Chroogloeocystis siderophila 5.2 s.c.1: one gene and its partners. The main gene of each other region encodes a partner of the protein of the gene in region 3 in a complex. Links are inferred from orthologs where the notes say so. Each region holds a gene or a part of one and is shown on either strand. Other genes may lie near its edges. The genes, in order: ndhC, NIES1031_RS07130 and nuoH.

Region 1 (9,150 bases), on a different replicon or contig from region 3:
TTACGTTAAGCAAATAGTGTCTTGTTGACAACTGTTCAATTAATTAATAAGCATCCTGCAATTCGTAGAATTCAGGTGAAATATAGTCTTTTCTTAGCGGCCAACCTACCCAGTCTTCTGGCATGAGGAGACGTTTGAGATTCGGATGTCCTTCGTAAATGATACCGAACATATCATAAGACTCTCGCTCTTGCCAGTCGGCAGTTTTCCAAATCCAATACACCGAAGGTACCTTCGGATTTTCCCTAGGTAAGAAGACTTTGAGCCGTACTTCTTCGGGTCGGTCAGCATTGTCACTGACTTTAATCAAGTGATAAACACTTACCAAATCTTGTCCAGGTCCCGAATCGTAAGCGCACTGACACTGCAAATAGTTAAACCCATAAGCATATAACGCCGTAGCGATTGGTAAGAGATACTCGCTCTCTACCTTAATAATTTCTACGCCCAAATGATCAGGCTCCAGCGATTCATGCTCGAAGCCATTTTCACTCAACCATTGCGAAATCTTGCCCGCTTCGACGATCTGCGATGCTTCACTGCTTTCAACTGCTTCTGACTTTTCGGGTTCTTCAGCCACGGCTTGCTTCCTCCTTTTCAACTGCTTGAAGTGCAGGTGGTATAGGCATTCCTATTGCTTCAGTTAATTCTTTTGGTGCTGCGGTGCGCGTCTCTGAGAGGAGGTACTTACCCGTAAGCACCGGCGCAACACTCTTCATACTATGCGTTGTACTGTAGTAGCGATGTGTTTGCTTAACTTGACCCCGCTCTTGAAGTGATTCGTTGGCGATTTTTTTACGTAGCTTGATAATCGCGTCCATAATTGCCTCTGGACGAGGTGGACAGCCAGGGAGATAAACATCTACAGGCATAAGCTTATCAACACCCCTTACCGCTGTTGGCGAATCAACGCTAAACATACCGCCCGTAATCGTACAAGCACCCATCGCGATGACATATTTTGGGTCAGGCATTTGCTCGTACAGACGTACAAGTTGAGGTGCCATCTTCATCGTGATTGTTCCGGCAGTGATGATCAAGTCGGCTTGTCGCGGACTCGAACGCGGAACTAAGCCAAAGCGGTCAAAATCAAATCTTGAGCCGATTAGTGCCGCAAACTCAATAAAGCAGCAAGCTGTACCAAACAATAGCGGATACAAGCTCGATAGCTTTGCCCAGTTATAAAGGTCATCGACTGTTGTCAGGATGACATTTTCTGAGAGATCTTGTGTAACTGTGGGGCGCTCAATAGGATTGAGGATCTTCTCTTTTTGTTGATCCCACCCATCATTCGCTTGGTTCGTGATGTTAGTTGGATTCATGACCATTCCAAGGCTCCTTTGCGCCAGGCATAGACAAGGGCAACAACCAGAATTGCAATAAAAATGAGAGCTTCAATAAACGCCAAAAGCCCTAGTCGATGGAAAGCAACCGCCCAAGGATACAAAAAGACTGTTTCCACATCGAAGATCACAAAGACCAGGGCAAACATATAGTAGCGAATGTTGAATTGTATCCAAGCTCCACCGATAGGTTCTACGCCCGATTCGTAGGTAGTGCGCCGTTCAGGACCACCACCACTTGGTCGCAGTAGCTTAGATGCAGAAAGCGCAAGTGCAGGCACCAGACTACAGACTAATAGGAAGCCTAAAAGGTACTCGTAACCACTAAGAACAAACACAATTGTTGATGTAAATAATTTTGTTACTTACTTTTACATTATATATCCCCAGTGGTTACGGAGCCTGGCAAAACTTAACACCAACTGATTAAACTGAGTTTTCAGCTAGATAGCCAAAGGTAATAACTAAAGTGAAATTGTGTCATAATTTTTAACGTATATTTAAGAATTGCCCCCACATTATCCACTTTGTCTTTTGCTATGAGCGAATCAGTTGTAGAGAGCCAAGGACTAGATCGCTATGAGTGTCGCGTCTGTGGCTACGTTTATGAACCGACAAAGGGAGATAGCAAGGAAGAGGTTCCTGCTGGCACACCTTTTACAGAACTAGCATCTTCTTGGCGGTGTCCTGTTTGTGGCGCAAGGACTTCCCAATTTGAAAATATTGGTCCGACTGGAAAAGCCTCTGGCTTTGAATCAAATCTTGGCTATGGTATTGGCGTAAACAAGCTAACCCCAGCCCAAAAAAATCTTTTGATTTTTGGCGGTTTGGCACTAGGTTTTTTGTTGTTTATGAGCCTTTATGGGCTAAAATAAGTCCGCTTCTTGATTGATATAGCTCAGGGTTCAGAGAGCAGGACGTATTGTTGTCTTGAACCAAATTTCACTCGTCTTAGGTAAGCTATAAACTTACAATGGAAAATTTTTCTCTTGCTCTAACGGCTGAACCTTGATCCTTAATTTTTTGATTTTTGTTACAAGATATACAGATACTAATGCGTTCATTATTCAAAGTTTGGCAACGAGCCATTGTTTTATTAACAGTTATTCTGTTATGTGTTGTATGTGTTGGGTGTAGTAACACGCCTTCCATCAGTAATAACCCGTGGAAGGTGATTACTGTACCAACAGAATCTAACCTTCAAGATATTGCCTTCACCGACGATAAACATGGCTGGCTTGTAGGTAGTAAGGCAACACTCTTGGAAACAACCGACGGTGGGGAAACCTGGCAACCTAGAACCTTAGATTTAGGTGAGCAGAACTATCTTTTTTCTTCAGTGAGTTTTGCAGGACAAGAAGGGTGGATTGTCGGTGAACCGGGGCTTTTATTACACACTACCGATGGCGGAAAATCTTGGGAACAAATTCCTTTGAGTGAGAAACTTCCTGGAAATCCCAACATGATCGTTGCTTTAGGATCGCACGCAGCCGAAATGACGACGGATGTAGGCGCAATCTATCGCACAACCGACAGCGGTAAAACCTGGAAAGCAATGGTGCAAGAAGCTGTTGGCGTCGTCCGTAATATTGCCCGCGCCGCAGATGGCAGGTACTTGGCGGTTTCGGCAAAAGGAAATTTTTATTCGGTTTGGGAACCTGGTAAAGAAGCTTGGGAAGGGCATAACCGCAATAGTTCCCGCCGCGTACAGAATATGGGTTTTGCTCCAGATGGGCGCTTGTGGATGCTAGCACGTGGTGGTCAAGTGCAATTTACTAAACCTGATAATCCTGATGAATGGGAAGAAGCTCAATACCCTGAGTTTTCTACGAGTTGGGGTTTGCTGGATCTAGCATATCGGACTCCAGAAGAAATCTGGATAGCGGGAGGTAGCGGCAATTTATTATGTAGTTTTGATGGTGGTAAAACTTGGCAAAAAGACCGCGATGTAGAAGAAGTTCCTTCTAACCTTTACAAAATAGTTTTTCTGACACCAGAAAAGGGATTTATTGTCGGTCAACGCGGAGTTTTGCTCAAATATCAAGGATCGAGTGCAACTGCATGAAATGATTCTCAAAAGATGAATGAAGCCAGATTATGTAATACAAAGGTAGTTTTTCCTATCGTGTCTCTGCGTTCTAGCAATGCTCTAAGCATTGGTACCTAATAAGCGAAAAGATAGTGGGTTAGCTACTTTTTCTTAAGGTTTCATAGGATAATTTAGTCATAAGAGTTGTAGCGGGAGGAAATCACAATGTCAGGCTCAACAGGAGAACGTCCGTTTTCGGATATTATTACAAGTGTACGTTACTGGGTTATTCATAGTATTACCATTCCAGCTTTATTTATTGCTGGTTGGCTGTTTGTTAGTACAGGTCTAGCATATGATGTGTTTGGCACACCTCGACCTAACGAGTACTATCCCCAAGAGCGACAAGAATTGCCGATCATTGGCGATCGCTATCAAGCAAAACAAGAGATTAAACAATTTATCAATAGCAACGATTAATTCAAAATCATGACGAGTAATACTAGAAGTAACATCAATCAACCAATTCAGTATCCAATTTTTACGGTAAGATGGCTGGCGGTTCACACCCTGGCTGTACCAACGATCTTCTTCTTGGGTGCGATCGCCGCTATGCAGTTTATTCAACGCTAGGAGGAACTTATGCCCCCGCAAAGAACACCGAATCCTAACAACCAACCTGTTGAACTAAACCGCACTTCACTTTACCTCGGTTTACTACTCGTTTTCGTTCTCGGTATCCTGTTTTCTAGCTATTTCTTTAACTAGTTGAAACTTGTGCCGTGTCTTTGTCAATTTAAATTGTTATCGCTGAAGGAGAATTAAGCTGTGTCTGGAAGTGGACGAATTCCTTTATGGGTTGTTGCGACCATTGCCGGTTTGGGTGTAATCACGATTGTAGGAACTTTCTTCTACGGTTCTTACACTCACTTAGGCTCTTCTTTATAGAGCAATTTACTAAATGAATCATAGCCAAGTAATACAACTGTAGTTAATTGGCAACATTGCAGGAAAAACCGCCTATCTTACTAAGATAAGCGGTTTTTAGCTCATTATTGAAGGTAATTAACGATTAAGCTATAGCTCCAATTATGGACGGGGCAATGCCTTGACCCTTAGATTCCTGATGGATCTTCACGCTCAATGTAGATGAGCAACAATGCCATAGCAACAGCAGGAAATACTAAGCCAGTTAACGGAACTAAAATCGAGGGGAGAAAAGAAGCTGAAAACATATGTAATCCTACTACAATCAAGTCACGATTGAGAATGAATGTACTGCAATTTCTCTCCAGATTTCTAAAATCTCAAAATTTTTAACAAATTTTGAAGTTATTGACTGGAAGAAGTAGCACGTCCAGAATAAGTTTCCAGTTCAATTTAATCTTTCTTTATAATATTAAACTCAGTGTTAAGTTTTTCCTGCTAGTCGTAAAATTTGTAACAACTGCACGCGTAAACCTTTGGCTCTGGCTTGGAGGCGGGAGCGACACTAGAGAATTTATACAAGAGCGATCGCCAGAAAATTCTTGAGGAGTTTGAAACAAGACAACCGTAAATTTGGGTATAAAAGTAGATAAAACCGGAAAATTTCAGTGTTTCTCCTCATTTAAACTGTAGTTATATTAACGGATAATGATAGCGTTCTCTATCAAGAGTGCCGTAAAAAAATATACGTATACTTTAATAAAATACTGGCAAATCTTTAAATTTCTACTCCGAGAAACTACTAGAATGAAACTATGTCTGTGCATAACTGCTTCACATCAAATTGATGAGTTGAGGCAGCGCCCATTATGCAAATTATATTTAAACACTTAAGTTATATTTTTTACGGGGTTATCGCATGAGCGAGACAAGCCACCGTCGCATTGTCATAGGCGATATTCATGGTCACTATGACGGTTTAATCAAACTACTAGAAGCGATCGCCCCTGGAACCAGCGACGAAGTATACTTTTTGGGGGACTTAATTGATCGAGGACCACAAAGCGCCCTCGTTGTAGACTTTGTACAACAAAATTCTTACCCTTGCTTACTTGGCAATCACGAACAGATGTTACTCAACGTTCTGAGCGATCGTGCCTCAAACCACATGAAGCAAGCATGGTTGTATAGTGGGGGCAATGCGACGTTAAGTAGCTACAAAGACTTTACAATTCCTCAAAGTCATGCGGAATGGATGCAAAATCTACCAACATACTTAGACTTAGGAGATGTTTGGTTAGTCCATGCGGGGGTAAACCCCAAAATTCCGCTAGAGAAACAATCCGCTGAACAGTTTTGCTGGGTACGCGATGAGTTTCATGGTATGCTTGAACCCTACTTTCCCGATAAACTCATCATTACTGGACATACGATCACCTTTACTCTACCAGGAGTAAACTCTGGAGAAATTGCCCAAGGTAGAGGTTGGTTGGACATTGACACCGGTGCATATCATCGTAAAAGCGGCTGGTTAACTGGACTAGACATCACAAATAGCCTAGTCTATCAGGTAAACGTATTTCGCAACGTCTTGCGGACTTTACCATTAACTGAAATTGTTACCGCAGTTAACCCGATAGACGTCGTAAATCGTGCTTCAGCACGGCTATAACAACGGTCGAATCCTCGCACGATAAGCCGCAGTATCTAAGCCATCTCCGACATTAGCCGTTTGCGAGTCGATCGCATTGCGTAGCCGCGTAATCCGATCGCCCGTTGCGGGGTGGGTACTCAGGAAAGTCGGAACCGATCGCCCGTTTTGCCTAAGGAGTTTCTCCATAAAAGCGATCGTCGCCGATGGAGCATAACCTGCGCGTCTAGAGTTCGCTAATCCACGTTGATCGGCTTCAAACTCATCTTCACGACTGTTCGGACGCCGTAGTGCTAAATCTACACCAATTTGGACAGCACGGCTACGATCTAAGCCCGCAACCGAAGCAACACCACCCGCGATTGCCATTTGACGCATCTGTTGAATCGCGTGACGACTTGCGATGTGACCAATTTCGTGCGCAAGTACGCTAGCGAGTTGGGCTTCATTGTCAGCGAGTCGAATTAAACCCGTATTGACATAGACAAAGCCACCCATTGTTGCAAAAGCATTGATACCATTATCATCAACGACTTGGAACGTATAAGGAATTCCACTGCGATCGCTCGCCGGAACTAACCGTTGACCAATTTGATTGATATAGCGATTGATATCAGAATTGCGATAGAGACGAACTTCGCGGCTGACAAGTTGTTGATTAATTTGTCTTCCTAGCTGAACTTCTTGACTGTCAGAGATGTTTGATAGCTGAATAATTTGAACTCCACGAATGAGCAAATCAAAAATCGAAAACGCTTGTGATACCGCTGGCGTACCCAACAACAGCGCCAGCACCACAAACAGCGACAATAGCGGATAAATTAAGCGACGTCGGAAACGATGCAAAATAAAAGAAAAATTAAACATACTCCGTTGCTGAAGCTAAAACGAGATGAACAGCGATCATAATGCTCTTCCTACCCAAGATTTTTCGAGTAAACGACGCTGCTGAAAATGAAAATCACTAAAATACCAGACGTTATGATTTGTCTATATGTTGCAATTCAAACAAAATAGTAGTGAGCCTTACTGTTAACCAATTAGCGACTTTATCGAGTTTATCGAGTAACATAATCTGCAACTAAACCTAACATCCGACAGCAGACGTGATAAGCTGGGCGACGGTAGTTAACTTTTAAGAATCATGGCTATTTTGGATTCTAAAGGACGCTTGTTTGGCAAGCTTAGTATTCTCGACTTAGGGGCTGCTTTAGTAATCCTCCTAGTGATCGTTGGCATCTTTTTCTTTCCAGGAACTTCCGGTTCGGTTGCGCAAGTTGGTGTAACAACAAAACCCATCGAAGTTGATTTAGTTGTTCGGGGTTTAAACGTCCGCGATCCTCAACAACTATTCAGCGAAGGATTGAAAGAAGGAGGTAAAACCAACATTATTATTCGTAACCAGCCTTACGGTCAGATTGAAGTTAAATCGGTTAAACAACTACCTAGAACTATCCTTGTACCCCAACCTGATGGTTCAATTCGAGAGATGTCCGATCCGCGCGCCAATCAATTCAGCACTGATATGCTATTAACGCTCAACGGTAGGGCGCAAATTACCAGTACAGGACCCGTATTAGGCAACAGTAAGCTGAAAATTGGTATGCCCGTCGAACTCGAAGGCTTTAACTACAACTTTAACGCTACCGTAATTGACGTTCGGACATGATCTAGGGGCGAGAGGTCAGGGTATGACATTTGCTTAACCTCTGGCTTCTACCTCCTGTGGCTCTGTATCCTGCGTAAGGATGGGCAAAAAACGTCGAATCAGACCGATTGTGACCGCTGGGAGTTCCAATTGCGGTGTTAGCCCAACGTCATCGAGCGATTGAAATACGCGAATTGCTTGGGGATTCATCGCTGCAAATCGGCGTCCAATTTCTGGACCTGTAAATTGTGACCTTTGACCCCAGATAATCGCGGTAGGAACGCGCAACTGCGGCACATAAAGCGATAAATCGAAACACAAGTCGCCACGGACAAACGAAAGTGCTGCGTACTCAGCATTCGGCTGCTGTGCTGACTCTAAATAAGCCTCAACAATTTCTTGGTAGATCCGGTTGGCGCGCGCAAACTGACGTTGCTCAAGAAAGCTGCGGATGCCATTACTAGTAGCAATTCCAGCACTATAAAGCAAGCGATCTAAAATCGGAGTGCTGACTATCTGCGCAAAGAAACTCCGCGAGTAGTTTTCACCAAAATCAGATAATCCCGCAGGAGTAGTCAAAATCAACGATTTGAATAATTCTGGGCGCGCGATCGCGACTCGGATTGTAAACGCTGCGGTTAACGAAGATGCCACAACTGTAACGGGGCGATCGCAGGTTTGTTCGAGAAATTCCGTAATTATCGTCAGATAATCATCAATCGTGTAATTGCGCGGAGGATGCTCCGAACGCCCCCACCCAATCAAATCAGGCGCAATTACCTGATATTCTGCCGCAAACGCCGGATAAACCTTTGACCATTCATAGGCAGAAGAACCGCCACCAAAACCGTGCAAAAAAACTAATCGTTCTCGATTGTCGTCTTCAGATGTTTGACGCCAAGGCGTATCACTTGCAGTGTAGTAAACCATTCTGCCAAGTGAAGTCAGCACTGATCGCTGCTCAAAACCGAGTGGCAGAAACATAACTCTATCTCCCGCGGTTGACTCTTTCTTCTATGATGCGCGTTTCTAGTATTATTCGTCATCTGGGCAGATATCCGTACATCTTCCACTCATTTACATCAACTATACATATAGCAGTCTCGTTGAGGTAATTAGGACATCGAACACGCTAAGTTGACAGTTGATAGTTGACAAAGTCTTTCCACATCTTCACTATCAACTGATCTCTGACCTCTACAGCGGTTCAGCTTTTTCCACCGAAGCATTGTTGACTCCTAAAGTTAAGCGTAAAGGACGTTGTGATTGGTAGGCTTTTACGACCTGACGATAGACCTGAGAGTTAGTTGGGAGGGTTCTTTGTTTGCTACCCTCGATATACGTGATTTGATAATTTACAGATTTTAATAATTCAGGTGTGCTGGGTTTTTCTTGCGGTCTTTGTCTTTGTTCAATTTGATCGACCGTTGGTCGAGGTGGTAATGCAGGCCACCACAAACCTTGGTCATCGGGTCCTGTCACTGCGGCAGCAGGCTGTTGACCGTTGCGATTGAGTAAAGAAGTGGTAGCAAACGTTTCAAAGCGTGGTAGC
Region 2 (10,494 bases), on a different replicon or contig from region 3:
AAGGTTCAGCCGTTAGAGCAAGAGAAAAATTTTCCATTGTAAGTTTATAGCTTACCTAAGACGAGTGAAATTTGGTTCAAGACAACAATACGTCCTGCTCTCTGAACCCTGAGCTATATCAATCAAGAAGCGGACTTATTTTAGCCCATAAAGGCTCATAAACAACAAAAAACCTAGTGCCAAACCGCCAAAAATCAAAAGATTTTTTTGGGCTGGGGTTAGCTTGTTTACGCCAATACCATAGCCAAGATTTGATTCAAAGCCAGAGGCTTTTCCAGTCGGACCAATATTTTCAAATTGGGAAGTCCTTGCGCCACAAACAGGACACCGCCAAGAAGATGCTAGTTCTGTAAAAGGTGTGCCAGCAGGAACCTCTTCCTTGCTATCTCCCTTTGTCGGTTCATAAACGTAGCCACAGACGCGACACTCATAGCGATCTAGTCCTTGGCTCTCTACAACTGATTCGCTCATAGCAAAAGACAAAGTGGATAATGTGGGGGCAATTCTTAAATATACGTTAAAAATTATGACACAATTTCACTTTAGTTATTACCTTTGGCTATCTAGCTGAAAACTCAGTTTAATCAGTTGGTGTTAAGTTTTGCCAGGCTCCGTAACCACTGGGGATATATAATGTAAAAGTAAGTAACAAAATTATTTACATCAACAATTGTGTTTGTTCTTAGTGGTTACGAGTACCTTTTAGGCTTCCTATTAGTCTGTAGTCTGGTGCCTGCACTTGCGCTTTCTGCATCTAAGCTACTGCGACCAAGTGGTGGTGGTCCTGAACGGCGCACTACCTACGAATCGGGCGTAGAACCTATCGGTGGAGCTTGGATACAATTCAACATTCGCTACTATATGTTTGCCCTGGTCTTTGTGATCTTCGATGTGGAAACAGTCTTTTTGTATCCTTGGGCGGTTGCTTTCCATCGACTAGGGCTTTTGGCGTTTATTGAAGCTCTCATTTTTATTGCAATTCTGGTTGTTGCCCTTGTCTATGCCTGGCGCAAAGGAGCCTTGGAATGGTCATGAATCCAACTAACATCACGAACCAAGCGAATGATGGGTGGGATCAACAAAAAGAGAAGATCCTCAATCCTATTGAGCGCCCCACAGTTACACAAGATCTCTCAGAAAATGTCATCCTGACAACAGTCGATGACCTTTATAACTGGGCAAAGCTATCGAGCTTGTATCCGCTATTGTTTGGTACAGCTTGCTGCTTTATTGAGTTTGCGGCACTAATCGGCTCAAGATTTGATTTTGACCGCTTTGGCTTAGTTCCGCGTTCGAGTCCGCGACAAGCCGACTTGATCATCACTGCCGGAACAATCACGATGAAGATGGCACCTCAACTTGTACGTCTGTACGAGCAAATGCCTGACCCAAAATATGTCATCGCGATGGGTGCTTGTACGATTACGGGCGGTATGTTTAGCGTTGATTCGCCAACAGCGGTAAGGGGTGTTGATAAGCTTATGCCTGTAGATGTTTATCTCCCTGGCTGTCCACCTCGTCCAGAGGCAATTATGGACGCGATTATCAAGCTACGTAAAAAAATCGCCAACGAATCACTTCAAGAGCGGGGTCAAGTTAAGCAAACACATCGCTACTACAGTACAACGCATAGTATGAAGAGTGTTGCGCCGGTGCTTACGGGTAAGTACCTCCTCTCAGAGACGCGCACCGCAGCACCAAAAGAATTAACTGAAGCAATAGGAATGCCTATACCACCTGCACTTCAAGCAGTTGAAAAGGAGGAAGCAAGCCGTGGCTGAAGAACCCGAAAAGTCAGAAGCAGTTGAAAGCAGTGAAGCATCGCAGATCGTCGAAGCGGGCAAGATTTCGCAATGGTTGAGTGAAAATGGCTTCGAGCATGAATCGCTGGAGCCTGATCATTTGGGCGTAGAAATTATTAAGGTAGAGAGCGAGTATCTCTTACCAATCGCTACGGCGTTATATGCTTATGGGTTTAACTATTTGCAGTGTCAGTGCGCTTACGATTCGGGACCTGGACAAGATTTGGTAAGTGTTTATCACTTGATTAAAGTCAGTGACAATGCTGACCGACCCGAAGAAGTACGGCTCAAAGTCTTCTTACCTAGGGAAAATCCGAAGGTACCTTCGGTGTATTGGATTTGGAAAACTGCCGACTGGCAAGAGCGAGAGTCTTATGATATGTTCGGTATCATTTACGAAGGACATCCGAATCTCAAACGTCTCCTCATGCCAGAAGACTGGGTAGGTTGGCCGCTAAGAAAAGACTATATTTCACCTGAATTCTACGAATTGCAGGATGCTTATTAATTAATTGAACAGTTGTCAACAAGACACTATTTGCTTAACGTAAACGCGATCGCACCGTGCTGTTTCTACGCCGCTGGCAGGCTGATATCCATAACTTTCGTACAGCTTGACCGCCGTAGTTAAAACACTCGCAGTTTCAATCCAGATCTGTCTAAAACCACGTGCCGCGATCGCTTTTTCCAGCTGTTGTAATAAGTACTTTCCTAATCCTAAGCCTCTAACATGAGGCAGCAAATACATCTTCCGGATTTCTACTGCTTGTTCGCCACGCATTACAGGGTAGTATCCGCCCGTACCAACCAAGCGATCGTCTTGTTGAATGACCCAGAACTCGCCTTTTGTTGTTAGATAATAGTTTTCAACATCGACAACATCACAATCGGCGGCATGAGGCTCAAAATCAAGATGGTACTCGGCAAGAACCGAGCGGATAATGTCAGTAACAGGAGTGCGATCGCTTGGTTGCCAGTCGCGAATCAAAAAGTTTTGATACACCGCTTCCATTCACACTCCTTCAACTACAAATCGTAGAAGCAAAGGTGCAGTTAGCTGCGAGCCTCTTACGTCTATCACGTCACATGAGTTATCTCATTATAGTGCTAGAATTTAAGCGCTCCTAAGTTGACGGTGGTACCAGCAGCGACACCGATCGCATTCGCAATATCAGCAGGTAGCGGTTCGCCGCGCCCAATCGCTGGACTACCTGATTTGAGGCGAAAGTCATTGTCATTGGCATTCACAAAGAATGGGTCGCTGGAGTTAACCACATCAAGACTGTTCGATTCTAGACCTGTTGACGACTGGAAGCTTGCTAGCGAAGTGAACGATTGCGAACACTGGCTGCTACTGAGTCCCCATATCAGATTTGCTGGTTTTGTAGCCGAAGTTCGATAGTACGCGTTATTGTTTGTTGTTGGCACCATCAAGCTCGATGGTTCTTTGACTGGACAGCCAGAAGCAAAAAACATCGTACCACTAGAGTTCCAAAAGATGTTGTTTTTGACAATCGTGTTGCGTGTCACCCACGTGATTCCTTTGGAGATTTCGTTAGATTTGGTATTATTGCGCGAGGTTTCTTGAACTAAAAGATTAGCTTGGTTGCGGGCAAGCGTGTTGTTGTAGATGCGTGCGCTTGAGGAGTTGAGAATAATAATACCTGCGGGTGCATTGCCACTAATCACATTCGAGGCAATGATGGCATTATGCGATATTTCCATCGAAATGCCATTGCTGCTGTTGTTGCGAACCACGTTATTCACCACGGTCGAATTGGTTGAGGACTCATCAATCCACAAGCCGATTGACTTGTTGTTGTTGACCGTGTTGCCACGCATCACCGCACCATCGGTCCAAATTATTTTCGCACCCCCAGCACTCCAAGACTTCGAGAAATTTTCGGTGTTATTGTGGCTAATCACGTTGTTTTCCAACTGCAAGCGGTGTGAACGCACACCGTTGACTCCTCGGCGACCGTTGTAGCTGATTGTATTACCGCGTAGTTTGGCATCAGAAGATTGAACTATAAGACCATCCAGACCATTCCAGGCAAGGGTGCTGTTTTCCACGGTGATTCCCGATGCACCAATTTTGAGTCCTTGATTAGCGTAGTGTGCTAAGCCTAGTCCACGGATAACTGAGCCTGAGGCAGCACTATTCCATGCCATAATGCCTTCGGTTTGCGTCGTAGCTTCTACCGTTTTGCCACTAGGGTTCGTGCCAATATAAAGCTTATTGTTACGACCATCAACAAAGAATGTTCCAGGTCCGACATTCGCTTTGCTACCCACTTGCTTGAGTGCCACGCCATTGATGTACACCATGTCCCGATGTCCTGCCATCGGATACTTCGGATCAATTGCTTTGCCTTCTTCAACTGGTAAAAACGAGAAGTTCCAACCATCTTTACGCCAAATACTGCCTTCTTGCACCCAACCATCAACCACCGTGCTACCTTTGAGCCACGGTTGCTCATTCGGATATGCTTGCAATGTCAAGCGCTTATTTAATGCGATTTGCACGTTGCGATACGTTCCACCACGAAACACAATTGTTGCCCCACTTGGTGCCGATGCGATCGCTTTGGCTACTGGCCATGGCGAGTCTGCTGATCTTCCTGAATTACTTTCGCTACCTGTGGGCGATACAAAGTAAGCACCGCTGGGAATTGCGTAGTTCGTGTTTTTGATGTTGAGTGTCGCGGAATTTGCTTTTAGTGGTATTGTCGCTAATCCTGCTAGCAGTAGATGCGTGAGTATGAACCAACAAACACGTTTGTCGCCTTGATTGTTCATCATTGCTCTCCAGATTCTTTGGTATTCGACATTTATTCTGCTTTGGCACTGCTGCGTGCAGTTTGTTCGCTTATTGTCATTGCCCTTTTGCTGGTTGCCGATGAAGCGCTGGCACACGGCTTCAATAACGAAATCATTTCACAGCTATCGTTGTCGAAGTTATCGCTATTTAGAGTTATTGATAACCTTCTCAATAAGATGAGCCGTGTCACTATCAATTCCTATAAATTATGAGTTGTAATCTAGATAAACAGGTTACTTAAAACGACTTATTAAGCAAGTTCATAACCTTCTTTATTTTTAGGCATAAAAAACTACTTTCTGTAATTAAGTGGTGCCACCTGGCAAGCCAGAATACAGAAAAATATCTGCTGATTACTTGTTACCTTAATCAAGGAACTTATTTGAGATGAAAACGACTCATATTCTATAGCTCTATTCTATTTTTCAAGTTTAAGCTCGTAGCAAAAAACGATGAATTGCAAAGGAACATTGAAAATCTTCTACATCAAAAAAAATGTCCTCCTATGATGTAAAATTATGAGTCTAAAACAAAATATAATTACCGAAAAAAGCATACAATTTTTTTAATAAAAATTCAAGTAATTTTTTAAGGAAAAATTGAAATATCTCATAACAGCTTTTTGAAGGAGTGAATGCATTAAGGTATCTCAAAAACTCTGTCAAGAACTGAATCAACTATATTATTGATAGGTAATATTATGAAACGAAGACAAATACTTTCTTCATGACGTTTACGCAAATATTTAGTTTAGTATTGTCAATTTCACTAGATATTGACTCTAAATTTAAATACTATATATAGATAAAACTCTACATAGAATTGAATCGTGATAGTGAAAGGAAAGGCGATCGCGTCTCATAAGTAAAAGCCTAAATGTAAAGCAAATCTTACCTCAAAGGAGAGAACTCAGAGTTTTAGGTGCGATCGCCAGAAGGCGACAGGAATATTAGGACCTTGAGAATACTTGAGAAGCACAAATGTCGTTACTTGCAGTACTATTTATCGCAATGCACCAAGATTGACTTTTCGTCCAGCAGCAACACCGATTGCATTCGCAATATCAGCAGGTAGCGGTTCGCCGCGCCCAATCGCTGGACTACCTGATTTGAGGCGAAAGTCATTGGCATTAGCATTCACAAAGAATGGGTCGCTGGAGTTAACCACATCAAGACTGTTTGCTTCTAGACCCGTGGCAGATCTAAAACTTGCCAGCGAACTAAAAGTTTGAGAGCATTGATTGCTATTAAGTCCCCATATCAGATTTGCCGGTTTCCCAGCAGAACGACGATAGTACGCGTTATTGTTCGTCACCGGAATCATCAACTTGGAAGCTTGTTTGACTGGACAGCCAGAAGCAAAAAACATCGTACCACTAGAGTTCCAAAAGATGTTGTTTTTGACAATCGTGTTGCGTGTCACCCACGTGATTCCTTTGGAGATTTCGTTGGACTTCGTATTTCTACGTGAGGTATCTTGAACTAAAAGATTAGCTTGGTTGCGGGCAAGCGTGTTGTTGTAGATGCGTGCGCTTGAGGAGTTGAGAATAATAATGCCTGCGGGTGCATTGCCACTAATCACATTCGAGGCAATGATGGCATTATGCGATATTTCCATCGAAATACCATTGCTGCTGTTGTTGTGAACCACGTTATTCACCACGGTCGAATTGGTTGAGGACTCATCAATCCACAAGCCGATTGACTTGTTGTTGTTGACCGTGTTGCCACGCATCACCGCACCATCGGTCCAAATTATTTTCGCACCCCCAGCACTCCAAGACTTCGAGAAATTTTCGGTGTTATTGTGGCTAATCACGTTGTTTTCCAACTGCAAGCGGTGTGAACGCACACCGTTGACTCCTCGGCGACCGTTGTAGCTGATTGTATTACCGCGTAGTTTGGCACCGCTGGAAAGGACGGCAACACCATCCAGACCATTCCAGGCAAGGGTGCTGTTTTCCACGGTGATTCCCGATGCACCAATTTTGAGTCCTTGATTAGCGTAGTGTGCTAAGCCTAGTCCACGGATAACTGAGCCTGAGGCAGCACTATTCCATGCCATAATGCCTTCGGTTTGCGTCGTAGCTTCTACCGTTTTGCCACTAGGGTTCGTGCCAATATAAAGCTTATTGTTACGACCATCAACAAAGAATGTTCCAGGTCCGACATTCGCTTTGCTACCCACTTGCTTGAGTGCCACGCCATTGATGTACACCATGTCCCGATGTCCTGCCATCGGATACTTCGGATCAATTGCTTTGCCTTCTTCAACTGGTAAAAACGAGAAGTTCCAACCATCTTTACGCCAAATACTGCCTTCTTGCACCCAACCATCAACCACCGTGCTACCTTTGAGCCACGGTTGCTCATTCGGATATGCTTGCAATGTCAAGCGCTTATTTAATGCGATTTGCACGTTGCGATACGTTCCACCACGAAACACAATTGTTGCCCCACTTGGTGCCGATGCGATCGCTTTGGCTACTGGCCACGGCGAGTTTGCTGATCTTCCTGAATTTCCTGGCTTACCAGTAGGTGAGACGAAATAGGCTCCATTTGGGATACCATAGTTCGTCCTTTTGATATTGAGTGTCGCGGAATTTGCTATGCGTGGTACTGTCAATGGAACTGCAACTAAGACCGCCAGCGTTAGTTTAGCTAACGTTGACAAAGAAAAGTATGTATTGCATTGATTGTTCATCATTGCTCTCCGTATTGTTGAGGTTTCAGGTGATGGAAGTATTGTGTGGATTAGCTATTTTCGCAAGCTTAAATCTGATGAACTAACTTGCCGTTAAGTCTCCTAAAAGCTGGTTGTTAGATGAAGAGAGAGGGGTGTCAAGTAATACCCAGCAGAAATTCCACAGCTATTGCTGCACAAATGTAGCGTTTGTAAGTTTGCAGTATATTAGCAAAGAGCAAAAGTGAGAGTAGCTTTTTGGAGTGATTGTGACTTGTTCTTGTCTAAGGGTTAGAAGAGTTATGCCTTTGGTAGCTAAACGGCTACACGCACGATGCAAGGCTACAATACAAGTCAAAGAAAGTTATGGGAGGGATACCTAGGATTTCAAACATCTGGTATCTACATAAGAAACAATCCGTGCACCCAATAACTATCTAGTAATGCAAGGTTGTGCAGTGGAGAATAGGTGTTTGTTCAATACTTCAAAATAATAATTAATTTTCCTCCTCTGAGTGACATTTCCACATTTTGAGATATAACAGAATTACACGCTAAACTAACGAAAAAAGATTACGCTTCTTAATAGTGAAGGTTCAAGCGTAATTTTACTGAAAAATTTTGAGCTTTATTGAGTTAGAAAGTTATAACAATTAAGGTAAGTTAGGTATTTCTACTGAGGTAAATTGATAAGCTGCTGGGAACTTGATCGCTAGCTGTAGTAAAGAATTAAAGCTGATTTTAAGACAGTAGTTCCTCATAACATTGCAGACAAATACTATACATTATAACTCCAGTAAAGCTATTGAAAGTATCTTGACAACCTTGATTGCTGTTTAAGCTTGCGAGTAAGCTCTGATGCCTCATCATTGGAGGACAGATAAAAAGGAAATTAAAGCCCAGAAATTTAAAATAAGCGATCGCTTCACCACTTAAGCTATGTATAGTAAATTTAATTAGTAGAAAATAAAATATCTTTTCATAGCAAATATCGCAGGAGAAATATCGCCTGCGATCTTGTTTTAATTGAAGCATTACACTTTGTTATTCTTTTATACAGGTAGCAAATAAGCTTTTTCTAGAAAAGATACCTGCATTATTGTAGATAGTTGACTTCTATCGCATCTAGATAACCAGCATTTAGGTAACTCAGAATTGACAATTTAGTGGATGCTTAATGTGCAAAGAATACCTGAGATTGCACGGCACCCAAATCGACTGCTCTACCCGAAGCTACTCCAATCGCATTCGCCACATCTGCAGGTAATGGCTCGCCGCGCCCAATTGCAGGGCTACCTGCTTTCAAACGGAAGTCATCAGCTTGTGCATTTACAAAAAATGGATCATTAGTATTCGTAATCTCTACTCCATTGGACTCTAAACCTGTAGTTGAGGCAAAAGCACTAAGAGTTCTGAAAGTATTGAAGCATTCGCTACCACCTATTCCCCAAATGAAAAGATTTCGTGTTTGAGTTGCTGATTGACGGTAGTATGCATTGTAGTCAGCCACAGGAATCATGTTTTTTGATGGTTCTCGCAATTCACAGCTAGGAGCAAAGAACGGAGTGCCTTTAGCATTACTCCATAAGATGTTATTTTTAACAACGGTATTTCTCGTAATCCAAGTAATTCCTTTTGCGATTTCGTGTAGCTTTGTATTGTTACGCGGTGTTTCCTTGATTAAGAAGTTAGCTTGGTTACGTGCCAGTGTATTGTTGTAAAGACGTGCGCCCGAAGAATTGAGTATGAGAATACCTGCTGGCGCATTTTCATAAATGACATTTGAGGCAATTATTGCCTTATGCGAAATTTCCATGGAAATTCCATTGTTCTTATTGTAGCGAACAACATTGTTAACAACTGTGGAATCAGTTGTAGACTCGTCAATCCATAAACCAATCGAATTATTATGTTCTACTAAGTTACCACGCCAGACTAGCCCATCAGTCCAAATAGTTTTAACTCCAGCAGCAGCCCAGTGTTGAGCAAAATTTTCAATATTATTGTGACTAATAATGTTGTTCTCCAGAAGCATACGATGCGCGTAGACGCCAGATATACCTTTATGTCCGTTATAGCTAATATTGTTACCCCTTAATACTGCATCTGATTGAGTCACTAAGGCACCGGTGATACCATTCCAAGTGAGCGTGTTATTTTCGAGTGTGACATTTGGTCTTCTAATATAAATTGCGTTGTCAGCATAGTGCGTAATACCCAATCCTCGGATTACAGAATCACCTCCATTTTGGATGATATTAAAACCTGTTTTTTTGGCAGTAGCTTCAACTGTATTACCTATTGGATTGCTACCAATATAGAGTTTCTTATTAGCAGCATCAACATAAAAAGTGCCAGGAACAACTTTAGACTTACTATCTACTTGCTTAAGTGCAACATTATTAATAAAAACCATGTCGCGATGACCGGCTAACGGATATTTTGGATCAATGGCTTGACGCTGTCCTTCAAAAGGAAATGAATGCTCCCAGTTATCTTTGCGCCAGATGTTGCCTTCTTTTACCCAGTCATCGACGATAATACTACCTTTAATCCAAGGCTTCTCGTTTGGATAGGCTTGTAAAGTCAGCCTTTTTGTAAGATTCGCTTCTACATTGCGGTATACGCCACCACGAAATACAATCGTAGCACCACTTGGTGCATCTGCTAGTGCCTTGGCAACAGACCAAGGAGAGTCGGGAGTTCTACCAGTGTTTGTATTTTTTCCATCGGGTGATACGTAATAGGCATCGTTAGGGATTGCGTAATGAGTAGTTTTAATATTCGGAACAGAATGATGACTATTAGTTGCAGCAGCTACTCCAGGAGTAAGCATTAAAATTGTTAGTAAACCTTTAGTAAATAGAATATTCTTGAGATTTTGCAAATTGATTGTATTTTTCATTGTGCGATGATATAAAGTTAGGTTTATGTAGAAGAACAATGATTTTATGTCAATAAGATCTCTTCACTTAGTCTTGACATTGGCACGCACTTATTTAAATCTTTAAGTCCTACTTGAGGAAAAGATTGAAATTCAGTATTTTGCTTGTCTTTTTTAAGAAATTCTAAAAACTAATCAATAGTTCTTTGAATAGTATGAAGACTAATTGAATAACCTCATCTTGGGTATATCCTATTCAATCAATTCCCCAATCATCATTAGTGTAAATACGACTTTTCTGCTTT
Region 3 (10,421 bases):
TTCTGCCTGGGTAGGGATGGAGTTAAAAAAAATCCAGGGTTGTAAGCAAGTTCACACTTATCATTCACTAGGGGCGGTTAAGTACAAATCAATTTCCACAATTCCATTGATTGCGAAAACTCGTTTATCAGTGGAAAAAGAAGTTTTAGAGACAGCACAGCGAATTGTCGCCACAAGTCCTCAAGAACAAGAACATATGCGCTTGCTCGTTTCTACAAAAGGCAATATCGATATTATTCCTTGTGGGACAGACATCCATCGCTTCGGTAAAATCGATCAACAACAAGCAAGACAGCAACTCGGAATCAACGCAGACACCAAAGTTATTCTCTATGTAGGTCGATTTGATTTCCGTAAAGGTATTGAAACGCTAGTACGTGCTGTTGCTCAATCGCAACTAAGAGGTACTGATCTTAGGCTAATTATCGGTGGTGGTAGCCGTCCTGGTCAAAGCGATGGCAAAGAACGCGATCGCATTGAAGGTATTGTCAACGAACTGGGAATGCAAGACATGACAGTTTTTCCAGGGCGTCTTGGTGACGATGACCTACCTATCTACTATGCAGCAGCAGACGTTTGTGTTGTTCCTAGCCACTACGAACCTTTTGGTTTAGTAGCTATTGAAGCGATGGCAAGCGGAACACCAGTGATTGCTAGCGATGTTGGCGGCTTACAATACACTGTCGTACCCGAAGAAACTGGATTACTTGCACCACCGAAAGACAACGATGCTTTTGCAACCGCGATTGACCGCATATTAAGTAATCCTGAGTGGCGAAATCAACTAGGTCGTGCTGCTAGAAAACGCGTAGAAGATAAATTTAGTTGGGATGGCGTAGCTGCTCAACTTAGCAAATTGTACGTCAAACTTCTAGAAGAACCAGTTGTCGTTTCTACAAAAGATGAAGCTGTCGCGACAGCTTAAACTAAGCTCTGAGCATTGAATTTTGAGTTTTAGTTTGACTATGCTCCTTACAACTTAATATTCAGCACTCATAGCTTACACAAAACATTAGCTGACAGCCGTAATAGTTGTCAGCTAATGTTTTTTGAATTTAGAGTTTTGGCAATCATATAGTAGCCAGGTAGACAGCCGTGAGCATTCTTAAGTTTTGAGCTTCTATCGAGCGGCTGGTGTACTTTCTTCAATTAGGGGGTAGCATTGCAATACGCTTTATGAAATTGTTGAGGTTAAAGTCGCAAGACATACTCATTTGCTAAAAAAGTTATGACCGCTAGCTCAACTATTCGTCAAATCTTGTCTTCAGAACAAGGTTTATTGCCTTATCTGCATCACCAGCTTGCAACCGACGAATTCGCCGACTTCCGACCGCAGTTTGGTTTTCATGCAGAAGAATCTTTTACTGATGTGAAGGGCGATCACGCTTCACAATTGCAAACAACGCTATCAATTTCTTTAAAGTTTTCCATTATTGTCGATCCTCACCTGGGCGCCGATGATGCGATGATTCTGGCATTAGAGTTTCAAGAAATGATCGATAACTGTTTAGTTGAATGGAGTCAAAAGAATACACAGCTACTGTCCCCCGTTACGCAAATCAAAGGTGTTTTTGGCAGGCTAGAAGAAGTTCGCTACCATGGTGGCTTTCTTCCTGGCTTTTTAATCGAACGCCAATTTCGTCTTAGCTACAAAACTTCTACAGCCACAACCGACAAATCAAATTCTAGTGGAAATGAATTGTATAAACCTGGTGAGATAGTCCCTGAAAGCGGCTTGTATGAACTTACAGGTCCTCGTGGCGGTAACAAAGGACAAGAAGTCACAGCAACTAAAGGCGAACCTTTTCCACCAACTCCAGAGCCAGGAATGCACTATCGGTTAGTAACTCCAACAAAGCATAAAAATAGCTAGAAGGCAATGTAAGTTAAATCAAATACACACATCACGCGTTAAAACTAAGTATCAAGGCATTCTCAAAAATGGAAAAAAAGCAAACATCCAAGCAAGTTGGTTCTCCTAGTCGTCCGGTTGACCCAAGTAATTTGGAGATTCAAGGCACGATCATTGATGATGGCGAACGTCCGATCGCCGCAGATAATTTTGAAGTCAAGGATACCTATGAGGAAGATGGCGAACGTCCGATCGCCGTAAACGAGTTTAGCGATCGCGACACTCTCAATATTGACGGCAAACGCCCAATCGATCCGAGTAATCTAAAAGTGCAAAACACTGTGTATATAGATGGCGAACGTCCGATCGCCGCAGATAATTTTGAAGTCAAAGGTAGACTCAACATTGATGGAAACCGCCCAATCGCCGCTGATGAAGCTTTATCTGATATGTCAACAGACTTTGTAGATTAATATTAAATCTCTTAAGCCTGGCGTGATACCTTTTCCTATCCACGCCAGTTCCTACAACAAACTTATTGCCTTCTTTTCTCACCTTTTTGTGGAAACTAAGAGGTACACAAAAATATATGCCACTGCAAAACTCGCTAAATCGCTTCACGTTTCCCAACAAGGAGTAGTTGACACGCGTCTTCTGAACTACTCTGATCTTTTCTTCATGCTTACCAACTTTATGGCACAGCAACGCGTGGTAATCGGTGCTTGAAACTGCAAAGAATTTCCCACGAAATTGTATTTAACTGCTTTGCCCAGTCATCAGCTGAAATTTTTTGGCTACCATCTTCACCAAGTAACGTCACGACTTCGCCTTCATGAACATCTGCGATCGCACTGACATCCAACATCAGTTGATCCATCGTAATTGCGCCAATCTGCGGGACTTGCTGACCGCGAACTAATACTGTCATTTGATTCGACAAGTTGCGCGGAACTCCATCCGCATAACCGATACCGACTACGGCTATCTGCATCGCGCGATCGCTTACAAATTTATGACCATAACTGACTCCGGTTCCCGCAGGGATTTTTTTGACTTGTGTTATGCGCGCTTTAACTTGCATTACAGGCTTGAGGTCAATCACTGCTAAATGAACAGCAGGATAAAGTCCATACATCGCTAAACCGACACGAACCATATCGTAGTGCAAATCAGGAGCCGTGAGTGTAGCAGCTGAGTTCGCCAAGTGCAACGCGGGTTGGATTTGCTTGTGCTGAAAAAGTTGTAGGTTTGAGCGTTTGATTTGCGTGATCGCCTGCTCAAAATTTTGCTGTTGCTGCCTTAAGATTGTTTGGTCGATGCTTTCTGCGGTTGCTAAGTGCGAATAAATGCTGGCAATTTTTAAGTTAGGCACCCCTTGAATTAATTGGACAAACTCAACAGCTTGTTGCCAAGAAGGCCCAAGCCGCGACATTCCTGTATCGAGTTTGAGGTGTACAGGTAAGAGTTGATTTGTTGTCTTTAATGTCTCCGCAAAAACCAGCGCTTGCTTAAAGCTACATACTGTCGGCTGGAGTTGCCAATGCGCGATCGCTTTGATTTGTTCTGGTGTATGCGTTGCGCCTAAAATCAAAATCGGTGCGCTAATTCCTGCTTCTCTTAACTCGATGCCTTCAGGAACCGTTGCCACCCCTAACCAACTCGCCCCAGCTTGCAAGACAGTCTCCGCTACCGTAACAGCACCATGACCGTAAGCATCTGCTTTGACGACTGCCATCAAGTGCGTTTTTGCAGATAATAAACTTTGTAGCTGATGGATGTTGTGTGCTAAAGATCCTAGGCTAATTTCTACCCATGCGCGATCGCATCGCATTGTTGCTATTGGTTGCTGCCAACTTAAAGTCATTTTTGCTCCTTCACCTTATCCACACTCGAATTAAAGCCGTTAGCGTTTAGCGCTTGGCAATTAGCTGATTTGATTAGGAAGTTTAGCTTTCAAACCGCGATTGTCACAAGTACTGCCTTAATTTGTCGCAAGTGTTGCTTGCAAAAGTGTATATATGTTGGCAGTGTGAGTAAAAGACTTGACCAGACTTGCCGCTAAAAGCTGCATAGCGTAATGTAGTTGTGTTACTATCTGTAAAAAATATTGGCTTGAGCGACCATCAATGGCTAAGGTTCTAGTCCTGAACGCCTCTTACGAACCGCTCAATATTACGAGCTGGCGGCGCGCAGTTGTTCTGTTAATCAAAGGCAAAGCTGAGCGGGTAGAACATAACGGTAAGCATCTTTATGCCGATTTTCCCCTGCCAACCGTTATCCGGTTGCGTCACTACGTACGCGTTCCTTACAAAGAAATTCCTTTAACTCGCCGTAACATTCTTCATCGTGACAGTCACACTTGTCAATATTGCGGCTACACAGGAGATGATTTAACGCTGGATCATGTTGTACCGCGATCGCGTGGCGGGGGTGATGCGTGGGAAAATATCGTGACTGCTTGCGTTCGTTGCAACGTTAAAAAAGGCAATCGCACCCCTGTTGAAGCACATATGTATCTTCATCACCTTCCCCGTAAACCTTACAGTAGCTTATATTTTGAAGTTAGCAAGCATCTCAAAAGCGGGCTACATGATGAATGGCAAAAATACATTATTGGTCTTTAAATCATAAATAAACTGTAGTTTTGAGATCTGGTTCTTTTTATATACTTATAATGCTTTGACAAGCTCAAGTTTAATTGAGTATTACTACTTAATAGTGCGTGCAATCGGTTGTCAAATACAAAGCAGTTTATGGAATAAGTCAATCGCAATTTTTAATACCGAATTTACCTCTAATAAAAGATAGGCTATAAGGACTAGCGTCGCACGCCAAGATTTTTGCGACAATTGTAGTGTGTAGCCTCAATAGCTAGTTAATATCAAAAAGTTATTGACTGCCTAAACTCGCGCCTCACACTCACAAAAATTCAGTTTATGGATTTGAATTCGTCTCACTTGTCAAATAGTTCGTATTCTCAAGAGCTTACAGAAGACCCCCATTTAGTAGCAACGGTGGAATTACCGGCTCCTGATACCTCCCCAATGACAACGAGTGAACTGGGCAACCATCAAGCCCAGCGGAATCACTCATCGTTGGTGCAAAAAGCAGATGCCTTGCGGCATATCTTAGAGCAACATCGACAAGAGCGCCAGCTAGTTATTCTACAAGATTTTCCAGACCCAGACGCACTTTCTAGTGCTTGGACTTATCAATTAATCGCCCAGGAATATGAGATTCACTGTGATATCGTCTATGCTGGGACGCTTAGCCATCAAGAAAACATCGCACTTGTTAAGTTAACTGGTTTACCCGCACAACGCTGGACAGCACAAGCAGCCAAAAGTAAAGATTTATCAATGTACACAGGTTGTGCGTTGATAGATAATCAAGGGACAACGAGCCAGTTATTGTCAGTTGTCCAAGAAAGTGGAATTCCGATTACAGCAATTATTGACCACCACAGCTTCCAGGGCGACTTAAAAGCTGAGTTTGTCGATTTACGTCCGACGGTTCGCGCAACAGCAACAATTTTTACCCAATATCTCCAAGCAGGATTACTCAAACTAGATAGTAGTGTTCCTCAGCATATCAAGTGTGCGACGGCATTGATGCATGGTTTGCGCTCAGACACAGACCGCTTAATGCAAGCACAAGAAGAAGATTTCTTAGCGGCTGCCTATCTGAGTCGATTTTATGACGCGCAGTTACTCAACGCCATTTTACAAGCCAATCGCTCAAAGCGCGTGATGGACGTCATCGAGCGATCGCTGAAAAACCGCATGGTGCAAAATAACTTCTCAATCGCTGGTGTTGGATACTTACGCTATGATGACCGCGATGCCATCCCCCAAGCAGCAGATTTTCTAGTGACAGAAGAGAACGTACACACCGCAGTTGTTTACGGAATCGTTCACGACGAAGACGAAGAACTCGAAATCGTTGTTGGTTCGTTGCGCACAACAAAACTCACACTCGATCCAGATGAGTTTATTAAAGAAGCATTTGGACAAGACAGTCACGGACGCTTTTTCGGTGGTGGTCGTACAAGTGCTGGCGGCTTTGAAATTCCAATCGGGTTTTTGTCAGGTTACATCGAAACATCAGAGTACGCCAAGAAAAAGTGGGAAGTCTTTGACGCTCAAATCAAGCAAAAACTCTTGCGGCTCGTCAACCCTAAAGATAATCCAATTCAAACCGAATAAAGTAGAACAGATAAGCTAAGTGTCCTACTAATAGCCTACTATCGTAACCCCAGTGGAAATCTATCTTATTCGACACGGCATCGCGCAAGAAAGAGAAATTGGTATCCCCGACGAAGTGCGATCGCTTACTAACAAAGGGAAAGATAAAACGCGTCAAGTCGCAGGGCGTTTGTACGATTTGGGCGTGCGGTTTGATGTTGTGTTGACTAGTCCTTTGGTGCGATCGCGGCAAACCGCAGAAATCTTACACGAGTATAAACTGAGTCGAGAAATTACTGAATCGGCTCACCTTGCGCCTAATGGTAGTATCTATGATTGGTTAGACTGGCTCAAAGCGCAACAATACCCCCAGCAAACGCAATTAGCTCTTGTAGGTCATCAACCGAATTTAGGACAATGGGCAGAAATTCTAGTTTGGGGTGAAGATCGCGCTAGGCTAATACTAAAAAAAGCAGGTATCATTGGGTTAACACTACCAGAAACAGATTCACCCATCGGTCAAGCTCAGTTATTTTGGTTGACTCCACCCAAGTTTTTGTTGTGACCAGTTTTATCAAGAAGAGGTCAGAGGTCAGGGAACGAACCAATATAAGAGATTCAAATCTATGGCTTTAGTCGCCAAGAAAACGCAGAGTTGTACTGATATACAAGGTGCTCATCTTCAATTCTATATGTTCAAGCATAAATTTTTCTTGACCCCCGACCCCTGAACCGTAGGTCTGCGCGAAGCGCGTCCTCTGACTCCTCCAAAAGATAATTCTGGTAAAAAGAGCGACACAACACCAGTTTCTGGTAAGTTAGCGTAGAGTATTGTACTTACACACAAGCAGCTGGTGTAGCCATGTCCGTCTGCGAATTTAAGCCAGGTTTAGAAGGCATTCCCGCCGCCCAATCTAGTATTAGCTTTGTTAATGGACAAGAAGGAATACTGGAGTATCGTGGTATCCGCATTGAAGACCTTGCGGACAATAGTACCTTTTTGGAAACAGCGTATCTTCTCATTTGGGGTAAGCTGCCTACAAAAGATGAATTAATCGAGTTTGAACACGAAGTCCGCTATCACCGCCGGATCAAATATCGCATTCGCGACATGATGAAAAGCTTTCCTGAAAGCGGTCATCCGATGGACGCGTTGCAAGCTTCCGCCGCCGCACTTGGTTTATTTTACTCACGCCGTGACTTAGATAACCCTGTTTATATTCGCGATGCAGTCGTTCGACTCCTCGCGACGATTCCCACAATGGTGGCTGCGTTTCAGTTGATGCGTAAAGGAAATGACCCAGTACGCCCGCGCGATGACTTAGATTATTCGGCTAACTTTCTTTATATGCTCAGCGAACGCGAACCTGACCCGTTGATGGCGCGGATTTTTGATGTTTGTTTAACACTTCATGCCGAACATACAATGAATGCTTCGACATTCTCGGCGCGCGTTACCGCTTCTACGCTTACCGATCCTTACGCGGTTGTTGCTTCCGCAGTCGGAACCTTAGGTGGACCTTTACACGGTGGCGCGAATGAAGAAGTCATCGGAATGCTGGAAGAAATTGGCTCGGTAGAAAACGTCCGCCCCTATCTAGAAGATCGCTTGCAACGCAAAGCAAAAATTATGGGCTTTGGACATCGCGTATACAAAGTCAAAGACCCAAGAGCAACAATTCTACAGAAGCTCGCCGAGCAAATGTTTGATAAATTTGGCTACGACAAGTACTACGATATTGCAGTTGAATTAGAACGCGCGATCGCCGAAAAACTCGGTCACAAAGGAATTTATCCTAACGTTGACTTTTACTCTGGTTTAGTGTACAGGAAGATGGGAATTCCTACAGACTTATTTACGCCAGTATTTGCGATCGCCCGCGTCGCCGGTTGGTTAGCGCACTGGAAAGAGCAACTTGCTGAGAATCGCATTTTTCGCCCCACCCAAGTGTATACAGGTCATCATGACGTTGCCTATACACCCATCGAGCAACGCTGAAAATTTAGTTTTGAATGCGCGGGTTTTGAATTAAGATTTTCTTGACTCAACACTCAACACACTCAACGCTAAGAACTCATAACTCTTAGTCCTCGTTGCTCTTCTTTCCTAGACAGCAAAACTAAACACAGGTATAAGTAGAATTTCTCAGTGAAGGTTTTTTGGAGCTAACCAGACAACGATATACTAGGCATTGAAAGGTAAAAATATCTTCACAATCAAGACATGTCCTGAAAAAAGTAGGGAATGAATTTACAAATATTAACTACAGCGGCGATGGCGATCGCCATCATGCGACAACTTTAACAAAGAAAACATGAGTACAGGAATTGACCTCCAAGGAAGTTTCATCAAATCGCTGATCGACTTAGGGCTACCAGCAGGCGCAGCCAAAGCTGTTTGGATGCCAGTCCCGATGGTACTAATGTTAATTGGCGCAACTGTAGGAGTACTAGTAACCATTTGGCAAGAACGAAAGATTTCAGCCGCCGCGCAACAGCGCATTGGTCCAGAATTTATGGGTCCTTTTGGCTTATTATCTCCGGTTGCCGATGGTATCAAGTTCGTTTTTAAAGAAGACATCATCCCTGCCAAGTCAGATCCTTGGCTATTTACTTTAGGACCAATCATTGTTGTCCTACCAGTCTTTTTGTCATATCTGATTGTGCCGTTTGGCGAAAATCTGGCAATCACAAATGTGGCTACAGGAGTCTTTTTGTGGATTGCGTTGTCCAGCGTTCAACCGATTGGATTATTGATGTCAGGCTATGCGTCAAACAACAAGTACTCACTACTAGGTGGTTTGAGGGCAGCAGCACAATCAATTAGTTATGAAATTCCCTTAGCGCTTGCAGTCCTCGCAGTCGTCATGATGTCGAATAGCCTCAGTAGCATCGATATTGTCGAACAGCAATCAGGCTATGGCATTCTTGGCTGGAATGTCTGGCGACAGCCGATTGGATTTATTATCTTCTGGATTTCGGCATTAGCAGAGTGCGAAAGAATGCCCTTTGACTTACCCGAAGCCGAAGAAGAACTCGTTGCAGGTTATCAAACCGAATACGCAGGAATGAAGTTCGCGCTGTACTATGTTGCATCCTACGTCAACTTGGTGCTATCCGCGCTCCTCGTCACAGTCTTATATTTAGGCGGTTGGGAATCTCCTATTCCGCTAGACTTACTTGCTGGTTGGTTCGGTGTCAGTGAAACAAGTCCTTGGTTAGAGATAGTAGACGCTTCATTGGGTATCACAATGACTGTACTCAAAGCCTACTTCCTTGTATTCACAGCAATTTTATTACGCTGGACAGTACCTAGGGTACGCATTGACCAGTTGCTCGATTTAGGCTGGAAGTTTTTATTACCAGTTAGCTTGGCAAATCTACTGTTAACCGCAGCCTTGAAGCTTGCCTTTCCCACTGCCTTTGGTGGATAGCAATTAGCTGATTGCTAACAGCTACATAAAGAGAGAGACACACCATGTTAAAATTCCTCAAACAAGTTGGTGATTACGCGAAAGACGCGGTACAGGCTGGTCGTTATATTGGTCAAGGATTATCTGTCACTTTCGACCATATGGGGCGCAGACCAGTTACCATACAATACCCTTACGAAAAACTAATTCCTTCCGAACGCTTCCGAGGTCGCATTCACTTTGAATTTGATAAGTGTATTTCTTGCGAAGTTTGCGTGCGGGTTTGTCCGATTAATTTACCCGTCGTTGACTGGGAATTTGATAAAGCGAGTAAAAAGAAAAAACTGAAGCACTACAGCATCGATTTTGGTGTGTGTATCTTCTGCGGTAACTGCGTAGAATATTGTCCGACAAACTGTCTATCGATGACCGAAGAATACGACTTGTGTACGTACGATCGCCATCAATTGAACTACGACAACGTAGCCTTAGGACGCTTGCCTTATAAAGTGACTGATGACCCAATGGTGACACCGTTGCGCGAATTTGTTTACCTACCAAAAGGCGTTGTCTCACCTCACGACCTACCTGCAAACACACGTGGCGCGGGACTACATCCTGAAGAAATTTTAGAACAGCAGGAAAAGTAGTATTTTTTTATAGAGTGGGTGAGGAGCATTAATTGTTAGTGGAATGCGTCATTAGCAATTAGCAATTAGCAACTAGCAAAGGACAAAAAGCTGTGAATTTAGCTGAAGGAGTACAACTTGTTTCGTTCGGCATCTTGGCTGTGATGATGATTGGTTCAGCCCTCGGTGTTGTACTGTTTTCTAATATTGTTTATTCTGCCTTTTTGTTGGCGGGTGTGTTTGTCAGTATTTCGGGAATGTATTTGTTGCTCAATGCTGACTTTGTGGCAACAGCCCAAGTATTAATTTACGTCGGTGCAGTGAACGTCCTGATTTTATTCGC

What was found.
Region 1: the proteins of nuoH (region 3) and ndhC are in contact, whole or in part, in a cryo-EM structure (PDB 6KHJ), measured with the Thermosynechococcus vestitus proteins. The link is inferred for Chroogloeocystis siderophila 5.2 s.c.1 from one-to-one orthologs. Residues at the interface, in WP_126985484.1 of Thermosynechococcus vestitus: Gln8, Lys26, Trp29, Leu30, Pro33, Met34, Met37, Leu38, Leu83, Ile84, Phe85, Lys86, Glu87, Asp88, Val89, Leu90, Pro91, Ala92, Thr100, Ala104, Val107, Ile108, Phe111, Leu112, Tyr114, Ile115, Ile125, Ser126, Leu128, Phe133; in WP_126986108.1 of Thermosynechococcus vestitus: Gly6, Tyr7, Glu8, Tyr9, Phe10, Gly12, Phe13, Leu14, Ile16, Cys17, Ser18, Pro21, Ala24, Leu25, Ala27, Ser28, Leu31, Arg32, Pro33, Ser35, Arg40, Leu41, Thr42, Thr43, Tyr44, Glu45, Ile51, Gly53, Ala54, Trp55.
Region 2: the proteins of nuoH (region 3) and NIES1031_RS07130 are in contact, whole or in part, in a crystal structure (PDB 6Y11), measured with the Thermus thermophilus proteins. The link is inferred for Chroogloeocystis siderophila 5.2 s.c.1 from one-to-one orthologs. Residues at the interface, in WP_096411122.1 of Thermus thermophilus: Arg36, Val44, Arg45, Met46, Gly47, Pro48, Asn49, Arg50, Val51, Leu57, Gln58, Ala61, Asp62, Ile64, Lys65, Ile67, Phe68, Lys69, Glu70, Ile72, Val74, Glu223, Ala224, Glu225, His233, Thr234, Glu235, Tyr236, Ser237, Trp241; in WP_096411117.1 of Thermus thermophilus: Arg16, Glu17, Gly18, Leu24, Leu27, Val28, Trp30, Gly31, Arg32, Asn34, Ser35, Trp37, Thr54, Asp55, Ala56, Asp59, Ala61, Arg62, Phe63, Gly64, Glu66, Val67, Phe68, Arg69, Ala70, Ser71, Arg73, Gln74, Ala75, Asp76.

The regions. Positions count from the first base shown.
Region 1 is NZ_MRCC01000005.1:130,384-139,533, forward strand. Bases 1-2,827 are described here. They hold ndhC (photosynthetic/respiratory NAD(P)H-quinone oxidoreductase subunit C), read right to left. Parts: upstream 1,682-2,827; coding sequence 1,319-1,681; downstream 1-1,318. Other genes in these bases: NIES1031_RS07120 (GNAT family N-acetyltransferase), read left to right, coding at 1-28; NIES1031_RS07125 (NAD(P)H-quinone oxidoreductase subunit J), read right to left, coding at 44-580; NIES1031_RS07130 (NADH dehydrogenase subunit K), read right to left, coding at 573-1,328; NIES1031_RS07140 (rubredoxin), read left to right, coding at 1,883-2,218; NIES1031_RS07145 (photosynthesis system II assembly factor Ycf48), read left to right, coding at 2,398-2,827. Outside these bases: more of NIES1031_RS07145, read left to right, coding at 2,828-3,408; psbE (cytochrome b559 subunit alpha), read left to right, coding at 3,598-3,852; psbF (cytochrome b559 subunit beta), read left to right, coding at 3,862-4,005; photosystem II reaction center protein PsbL, read left to right, coding at 4,015-4,140; NIES1031_RS07165 (photosystem II reaction center protein J), read left to right, coding at 4,201-4,320; psaI (photosystem I reaction center subunit VIII), read right to left, coding at 4,488-4,607; NIES1031_RS07175 (metallophosphoesterase family protein), read left to right, coding at 5,219-5,971; NIES1031_RS07180 (M48 family metallopeptidase), read right to left, coding at 5,966-6,817; NIES1031_RS07185 (DUF4330 domain-containing protein), read left to right, coding at 7,095-7,619; NIES1031_RS07190 (alpha/beta fold hydrolase), read right to left, coding at 7,653-8,582; NIES1031_RS07195 (hypothetical protein), read right to left, coding at 8,796-9,150. UniProt on the Escherichia coli protein: NDH-1 shuttles electrons from NADH, via FMN and iron-sulfur (Fe-S) centers, to quinones in the respiratory chain. The immediate electron acceptor for the enzyme in this species is believed to be ubiquinone.
Region 2 is NZ_MRCC01000005.1:122,243-132,736, reverse strand. The notes cover bases 1-2,903. They hold NIES1031_RS07130 (NADH dehydrogenase subunit K), read left to right. Parts: upstream 1-1,025; coding sequence 1,026-1,781; downstream 1,782-2,903. Other genes in these bases: NIES1031_RS07120 (GNAT family N-acetyltransferase), read right to left, coding at 2,326-2,814; NIES1031_RS07125 (NAD(P)H-quinone oxidoreductase subunit J), read left to right, coding at 1,774-2,310; ndhC (photosynthetic/respiratory NAD(P)H-quinone oxidoreductase subunit C), read left to right, coding at 673-1,035; NIES1031_RS07140 (rubredoxin), read right to left, coding at 136-471. Outside these bases: NIES1031_RS07115 (right-handed parallel beta-helix repeat-containing protein), read right to left, coding at 2,910-4,604; NIES1031_RS23670 (hypothetical protein), read left to right, coding at 4,590-4,835; NIES1031_RS07110 (right-handed parallel beta-helix repeat-containing protein), read right to left, coding at 5,626-7,329; NIES1031_RS07105 (right-handed parallel beta-helix repeat-containing protein), read right to left, coding at 8,480-10,210. UniProt on the Escherichia coli protein: NDH-1 shuttles electrons from NADH, via FMN and iron-sulfur (Fe-S) centers, to quinones in the respiratory chain. The immediate electron acceptor for the enzyme in this species is ubiquinone.
Region 3 is NZ_MRCC01000015.1:80,860-91,280, reverse strand. The notes cover bases 7,581-10,410. They hold nuoH (NADH-quinone oxidoreductase subunit NuoH), read left to right. Parts: upstream 7,581-8,351; coding sequence 8,352-9,470; downstream 9,471-10,410. Other genes in these bases: NIES1031_RS17610 (NADH-quinone oxidoreductase subunit J), read left to right, coding at 10,192-10,410; ndhI (NAD(P)H-quinone oxidoreductase subunit I), read left to right, coding at 9,515-10,099; NIES1031_RS17625 (citrate synthase), read left to right, coding at 7,581-8,035. Outside these bases: NIES1031_RS17660 (glycosyltransferase family 4 protein), read left to right, coding at 1-925; NIES1031_RS25770 (hypothetical protein), read left to right, coding at 1,229-1,873; NIES1031_RS17650 (hypothetical protein), read left to right, coding at 1,942-2,325; alr (alanine racemase), read right to left, coding at 2,544-3,716; NIES1031_RS17640 (HNH endonuclease), read left to right, coding at 3,979-4,476; NIES1031_RS17635 (DHH family phosphoesterase), read left to right, coding at 4,789-6,057; phosphohistidine phosphatase SixA, read left to right, coding at 6,110-6,601; more of NIES1031_RS17625, read left to right, coding at 6,899-7,580; more of NIES1031_RS17610, read left to right, coding at 10,411-10,421. UniProt on the Escherichia coli protein: NDH-1 shuttles electrons from NADH, via FMN and iron-sulfur (Fe-S) centers, to quinones in the respiratory chain. The immediate electron acceptor for the enzyme in this species is believed to be ubiquinone.